2 regions of the Sphingosinicella wutangchuni genome follow, and region 2 is predicted to be linked to the other one. Evidence: predicted binding sites of a transcription regulator. Region 2 holds the regulator's gene; the other holds the start of a gene.
The links. Region 2 encodes LexA, which represses DNA repair genes until DNA is damaged. Its sites were predicted from a motif close to GTTCCNCNCTTGTTCT; they were not measured.

Region 1: rmuC (DNA recombination protein RmuC) is a predicted target of LexA. The motif match lies at 2,069-2,084, and genes of this name have one in related genera.

The regions. Positions count from the first base shown of each region.
Region 1 covers NZ_CP141588.1:406,807-410,205, forward strand. Annotated here, with positions in the region: gene SH591_RS02055 (TrmH family RNA methyltransferase) at 1-196, shown strand, start outside; gene SH591_RS02060 (hypothetical protein) at 234-638, shown strand; gene rmuC (DNA recombination protein RmuC) at 640-2,052, opposite strand; gene SH591_RS02070 (four-helix bundle copper-binding protein) at 2,168-2,560, shown strand; gene def (peptide deformylase) at 2,635-3,177, opposite strand; gene recR (recombination mediator RecR) at 3,225-3,399, opposite strand, start outside.
Region 2 covers NZ_CP141588.1:65,561-68,959, reverse strand. Annotated here, with positions in the region: gene SH591_RS00385 (peptidylprolyl isomerase) at 1-345, shown strand, start outside; gene SH591_RS00380 (anthranilate synthase component II) at 379-972, shown strand; gene SH591_RS00375 (hypothetical protein) at 969-1,217, opposite strand; gene lexA (transcriptional repressor LexA) at 1,410-2,063, shown strand; gene SH591_RS00365 (VOC family protein) at 2,106-2,441, shown strand; gene SH591_RS00360 (hypothetical protein) at 2,655-2,906, shown strand; gene SH591_RS00355 (hypothetical protein) at 2,968-3,165, opposite strand; gene SH591_RS00350 (ComEC/Rec2 family competence protein) at 3,309-3,399, opposite strand, start outside.

The sequences.
Region 1 (3,399 bases), 340 kb from region 2:
TTATCAGGAGCCGCGCTACGGCAAGCCCTGCTTCATCCTCGTCGGCAACGAGGCGCAGGGGCTTCCCGCGGCCTATGAGGCCGAGTGCGACACTTTGGTGAAGATGCCGATGCTGGGCAAGGCCGACAGCCTCAACGCCGCCGTCGCCACCGCGGTGATGGCCTATGAAGTGATCAACCAGTGGCGGCGCGCGTGATGCGGAACCTTCGATTCGCTCATTCGCTATGGCGCCCATGAAAACGGCCCGAATCACGATGCCGAAATGGCCCGCTTACGTGATGATGGCGCTGTGCGCGGCCTGCGCCTATCCGGCCGTGACGGCGAGCGCGCCGGGCGACAAGCACGAAAGCTACAGCGCGCGCGGCCAGGAACCCGGCTGGGCGCTGACCATCGCAAACGGCGTGATCGACTATCAGGGCAATTACGGCGAGAAGCGCATCCGCGTCGCCCGGCCCGAGCCGCGCACGACCTTCAACGGCCACCGCTACGAGACCCAGCGGCTGGTGGTCGACGTCACCCACGGCCGCTGCAATGACGCAATGAGCGGCCACGGCTATGCCGACCAGGTGATGGTGGTCGCCGACGGCGAAAGCTTCACCGGGTGCGGCGGCGAGCGCCGGGCCGACTGGGACGTTTAGGCTATTCGGCCGCTTCCGCCTCGTCCTCGCGCCTCCTATCCGGCAGAGCAGGCCGAACCAGATCGCCCGCACTGGCCAATGCCTCAACGGCGGGCACGTCCTCAAGCTCACGCGCACCCGTCTCGATATTGAGTTCCTTGAACTTCCGACCCGTTGAGACCAGTCGGCTATTGAACGAATTCGTGAAAGTATTGAAGTTGCTGACGGCGCTGTTCAGTCCCGTTCCCACCTTCCGCAAATCCTCGCCAACCTTTGCAAGGCGGTCGTAAAGCTCCTTCCCGAGAAGGGCGATGTCGCGCGCGTTGCGGGCGAGCGCCTCCTGCTGCCAAACCGAAGCCACCGAACGGGCGATCGCGATCAGATTGGTGGGAGTTGCCAACAGCACCTTCCTGTCGAAGGCGTAATCCCAAAGGGTTGGATCATGTTCGAGGGCGGCTGACAGGAAATGTTCGCCTGGCACGAACATGAGGACAAAATCGGGACTGTTGCCGAACTGGGTTTGATAGGCCTTGTTGCCCAGCGTGTTGACGTGCGCCCGCATCGCCGCCGCATGGGCGGCGAGGCCGATGTGGCGCTCCGCCTCATCCACGGCTCCGAAAGCATCTTGGTACGCGTTCAGGGACACCTTCGCGTCGATGATCAGCGTACGCCCTCCGGGAATACGAATGACGACGTCGGGCCGGAGCCGGCCCTCCTCACCTTCGACGCTGACCTCGGTCTGGAAGTCGCAATTTTCGGTGAGCCCGCACGTCTCGAGCACGTTCTTCAACTGCTGCTCGCCCCAACGGCCACGCGACTTAGGCGCATTGCGCAGGGAGTTAACGAGCTTGGCCGCTTCCGAGCTGACTTTCTCCTGACCGACCCGCATCGATTCAATCAGCCCGACGAGATTGCCGAAGGCGTCGCGGCGCTCCGCCTCAACCTTGGCAACCCCCTCCTCGTAACGCTGCAACCGCTCGTTGACCGGTTGGAGAAGTGCTTTGAGGCCATTGCCGGCAGTCTCCTCAGACTGGCGGAAGCGCGCATCGGCGCGTTCCAGGAAGCTCTTCTGCGCTTCACCCAGGATCTTGCCGCCGATCTCGCTGAACTGGGCGCTCATCGCCTCGCGCGCCTCCTTCAATTCCTGGAGCCGGGCTTCGAAGGCGCGCTCGCGCTCGATCTGGCTCGACGAGAGGCGCGCGCATTCGGTGCGGGCTTCGCCGCATTCGCGCCGGACCTGATCGAGTTGCTCCTGCAGCGCCGGCACCTGCTTGGCACGCTCCTCGGCGGCGGCGAGGTCGGCGATCGCCTTGCGGAAATCCTCAAGCCTCTGGTCGCGCTCGGCGCGGAAGGCGGCGGCCTGTCGGTTGCCCACGAACCAGCCCGCGCCGAGCCCCGCGACGAGCGCCACTACCACCAAAATCATCGGATCCATCTCAACACCCCACGCAGGAACGAAATGGGAACCTAGAGCAGCGGAGCGTCGCGCTCAACAGGATTCGGGAACCGGCGCCACGCGAAACCCGTTCGCCTTTTTAGAGGAGAAAGCCATGTCGATCGCCAAGATGATCGCCGCCCATCCCGATGCCGGTGGCCATCTCAACGAGCCGCTCGCGCTCGCCGTCCGCCACGCCATGTTCTGCGCCGTCATATGCACGAGCTGCGCCGATGCCTGCGCTGCCGAGGACATGGACATGCGCCAGTGCATCCGCACCTGCCTCGACTGCGCGGACATCTGCCAGGCGGCCGCGAAAGTGGCGACGCGCCAAACCGGCAGCAACGAAGCTTTGCTGCAGGAGATGCTGCAGCTCTGCATCACCGCCTGCGACATCTGCGCCGAAGAATGCGCGCGCCACGACCACGAACATTGCCGGATCTGCGCCGAAATGTGCCGCGAATGCGCGCGCGACTGCCGCGCCGCGATCGACGCGGTCGCGGCTTAATGTTCCCCGGCGGGATCTCTGGGCCCCGGCTTTCGCCGGGGAGCAACAGATTGCGGGGAGCAGCTAGGAAAAGCTTATAGAATCGCGGCGTTGCCGCGGTCGCGGCGGGCCTTCAGGACCTTCTTCACCACCATGTCGCGCTTCAGGCGCGAGAGATGATCGATGAACAGCACACCGTTCAAATGGTCGACCTCGTGCTGGAGGCAGACCGCCATCAGGCCATCGAATTCGCCCTCGCGCGGCTTGCCGGTCTCGTCGAGCCAGGTGGCGCGGACGGTCGCGGGGCGCTCGACCTCGGCATATTGGTCGGGGATCGAGAGGCAGCCCTCATTGTAGGTCTTCCATTCGTCCGAGCGCTCGACGATCTCGGGATTGATGAAGACGAAGGGGTTGCGCACCGGCTCGCCCCCTTCCTCCTCCGGGTCTTGCAGATCGATGACCAGCAGCCGCCGCGGCACCGCGACCTGGACGGCGGCGAGGCCGATTCCCGGCGCCGCATACATCGTGTCGAACATGTCGCGGACGAGCCGCGTGACGTCGTCGTTGATCGCTTCGACCGGCGCCGATTCGGCGCGCAGGATCGGATCGGGGATTTCGATGATCGGAAGAAGGCTCATGCAGCGCAGCTAGGCAGCGCCCGGGGGAGCGTCAAGGCTTGGCGGCGTCAGGCGACGGGGCGGCGCGCCCGCAGCGCCTGGGCGAGCGTGCCCTCGTCGAGATAGTCGAGCTCGCCGCCGACCGGCAGGCCGTGGGCGAGCTGGGTGATGCGGACGGGAAAGCCCTCGAGCCGCTCGGCGAGGTAATGGGCGGTGGTCTGGCCCTCGAGCGTGGCGTTCATC
Region 2 (3,399 bases):
CAGCCGGTGTCGGCGCGGCGCATGGACATCGCCCGCCCGGGCCAGCCGGTCCCGCCGCCGCTGGCGATGCTGTTCTCGATGCCCAAGGGCAAGGCGCGCGTGCTGCGCGCGCCCAATGGCGAGGGCTGGTTCGTGGTGCATCTCGCCGAAGCGGTGCCCGGCAATGCCGGCGGCGCGCCCGGCCTGATCCAGGCGACGCGCGGCCAGTTCGAGCAGATCATGGGCGAGGAATATGCCACCCAGTTCAGCCGCGCGGTCGCTGCCGAGCTCAAGGTGAAGCGCAATGGCGACGCGATCCGCGCCGCCAAGCAGGCGCTGCAGCGGGGCGGTGCGACCGCTCCGTAAGCCGCCCGTCGCGACCGGGAACGGAGCACAGCCGTGATCCTGGTCGTCGACAATTATGACAGCTTCACCTGGAACCTGGTCCATTATCTGCAGGAGCTGGGCGCGGCGGTCGAGGTGGTTCGCAACGACGCGCTTTCCGCCGAGGAAGCGCTGGCGAGCGGGGCCGAGGCGTTCCTGATCTCGCCTGGCCCCGGAACGCCCGACGAAGCCGGCCTGTCGCTGGACCTGGTCGCGCTTTGCGCCGAGGCGCGGCGGCCTTTGCTCGGCGTCTGCCTTGGCCACCAGGCGATCGGCCAGCATTTCGGCGCCCGCGTCGTGCGCGCGGGCCGGGTGATGCACGGCAAGACCTGCCCGGTGACCCATGACGGCAGCGGGGTCTTCGCCGGCCTGCCCTCGCCCTTCACCGCCACGCGCTACCATTCGCTCGTCGTCGCGGCGGACGGCCTGTCCGATATGCTGGCGGTCAACGCAACCGCCGACGACGCGACCGTGCAGGGCCTGCGCCACCGCGACCTTCCCATCCACGGCGTGCAATTCCACCCGGAAAGCATCGCGAGCGAGTATGGCCACCGTCTGCTGGCCAATTTCCTGCGAGTGGCGGGAATCCCCGTGGCGGCCGGCTCCTAAAAGCCGTTCGCGGCGGCCTCGTTCTGCGCCTCGCGCCGGCCAAAGCCGGCTATTTCGTCCGCTTCCTTGGCGTGCCGTTCCTGCGCCGAATAGACTTCGGGAGCCTTGTCCCGCGCCGTGCGCTGGCCGCCCATACCCCAGAAGACGGCGATGATCGCGATCACGATCATGATCAGCCACGTGCGCTTCATTTCGAAGAAGGATCCGGTGCCCGCCGGGCGGATATTTTCGTCCTCGTCGTCCATCGCCTGTCTCTCCCCCGCGGGTGGCTGAACCGTGACTGTCGCCAATCTACCGGAAACCGCGCCCGTTAGAAAGCGCCGCCCGTCCAGTCATATCAAGGGGTTGCAAAGCGGCACGGGACGCGTTCCTCACCTCGCTTGACAGATTTCGGAACGTTGCCTACACGTTCTCTATACGTTCCAGGGAGCCGGACCATGCTGACGAAGAAGCAACATGAGCTGCTTTGCTACATCCACGATCATCTCGCCGATACGGGGGTCTCGCCCTCGTTCGAGGAGATGAAGGAGGCGCTGGAGCTCAAATCCAAGTCCGGCGTTCACCGCCTTATCTCGGCGCTCGAGGAGCGCGGCTTCATCCGCCGCCTGCCCAACCGGGCGCGCGCCCTGGAGGTGGTCAAGATGCCCGAGGGCGCCGGCAAGGCCGCGGCCAAGCCGTCCGTCCAGCTCCCGCAGCCGGCCAACAGCAACGACATCATCGAGCTGCCCCTGCACGGGCGGATCGCCGCCGGCACGCCCATTGAGGCTCTGCAGGGCACCGAGAGCCTCGCCGTTCCCGCCGCCCTGCTCGGCCCGGGCGAGCATTATGCGCTCGAAGTGGCTGGCGATTCGATGGTCGACGAGGGCATTCTCGACGGCGATTACGCCCTTATCCGCAAGACCGACGTCGCCCGCGACGGCGAGATCGTGGTGGCGCTGATCAACAATGAGGAAGCGACGCTCAAGACCTTCCGCCGCGAAGGCTCGATGGTCCGCCTCGATCCCGCCAACCGCAATTACGACCCGCAGCGCTATCGCCCCGAACAGGTCGTGGTTCAGGGCAAATTGTCCGGACTGCTGCGCCGCTATTGATCGGCCGATTGCGGTTTTCCAACCCTATCCATGGAGGCTGCGATGGCACGCCTGAATTATGTCGAACTTCCCGTCGCCGCGATCGGCCCGGCCAAGGATTTTTACGAGCGCGCGTTCGGCTGGGGGCTGACCGAGTTCGGGCCGACCTATGCCGCGACGATGACCGGCGACACCGATATCGGCCTGCAGGCGGACGCGGCCGAGGCGACCAAGGCGCCGCTGCCGGTGATCGACGTCGACGACCTCGAAGCCACCCTCGCCGCGGTCGAGCAGGCCGGCGGCCGGATCGTGCAGCCGATCTTCGCCTTTCCTGGCGGCCGGCGCTTCCATTTCCTCGACCCGTCCGGCAACGAACTGGCGGCCGTCAAAGGCGACTAGCACTCCCCCGCCGAGACGCTTTTGCCATCCGCTGGGGTCGTGCACCGCGGCATGACCCGCCGGTTCGGCCAAGCGCCGCAAATGCGCGACAAAACACACCTTTTCGGCCCGGATCGGGCGACTGCGACCGGAACCCCTCGATAGCGACCTCGTTATCGCGAGGCATGTGCAGGACATGCCGAGCAGTACGTGTTCGTACGGAGGGAATCACAAATGTTGAAACGGACTTTGGCGGCGGTCGCCGCAATGGGCCTGATGGTCTCACCGGCGGTGGCGAGCAACGCCGCCCCCGCAGCTTCCATTCAGCCGCAGTCTGAATCGCTCGGCGCCGCGGGCGAAAGCAGCCTCAATGGGGGCAGCGGCCACATCATGGCATTCCTGCTGGGCGGGGTCATTCTCGCCGGTTTCATCCTGGCCGCGCTTGAGCATGACGACGACGACGAGGACTTCCCGGTCAGCCCCTGATCCTTCTTCCCTGAAGCGACAGTGACGCCCCGGCATCTCATGGTGCCGGGGCGTTCTGCGTTCAGGCGGCCAGCGGGAGCGGGCGCAGGCGGATCTGCGGGTTGCTGGCGACCGGCATATTCTCGAGCCGGTGCATCTGCAGCGTGAAGGCGTTGGCCCGCAGCTCGTGCGCACGGCGCTTATCGGGCGCATCGGCGCGGCGGGCGGCGCGCAGCTCTTCGATCACGAGCCGGGTATAATATTGCAGGTCGGTTTCCATGGCGATTCTCCCCACGTGAATCTGTGTCCGCCCCTCCTAATCGGCAGAAAGTAGCTCAAGCCATCTGTTCGACGACGGCGGCCCATGGCTCGACCGGCTGGGAAAGCCCGCGACGAACGACGCGGGACCGGCGACGAAGGCGTTCAGGGCGCCGCGGCCCAGGGGTGACGGCCGACCCGATCGGCCACCGTCGCCACGCGGCCGACCTCGCCGAGCGTGAAGGCCAGGCCGCCG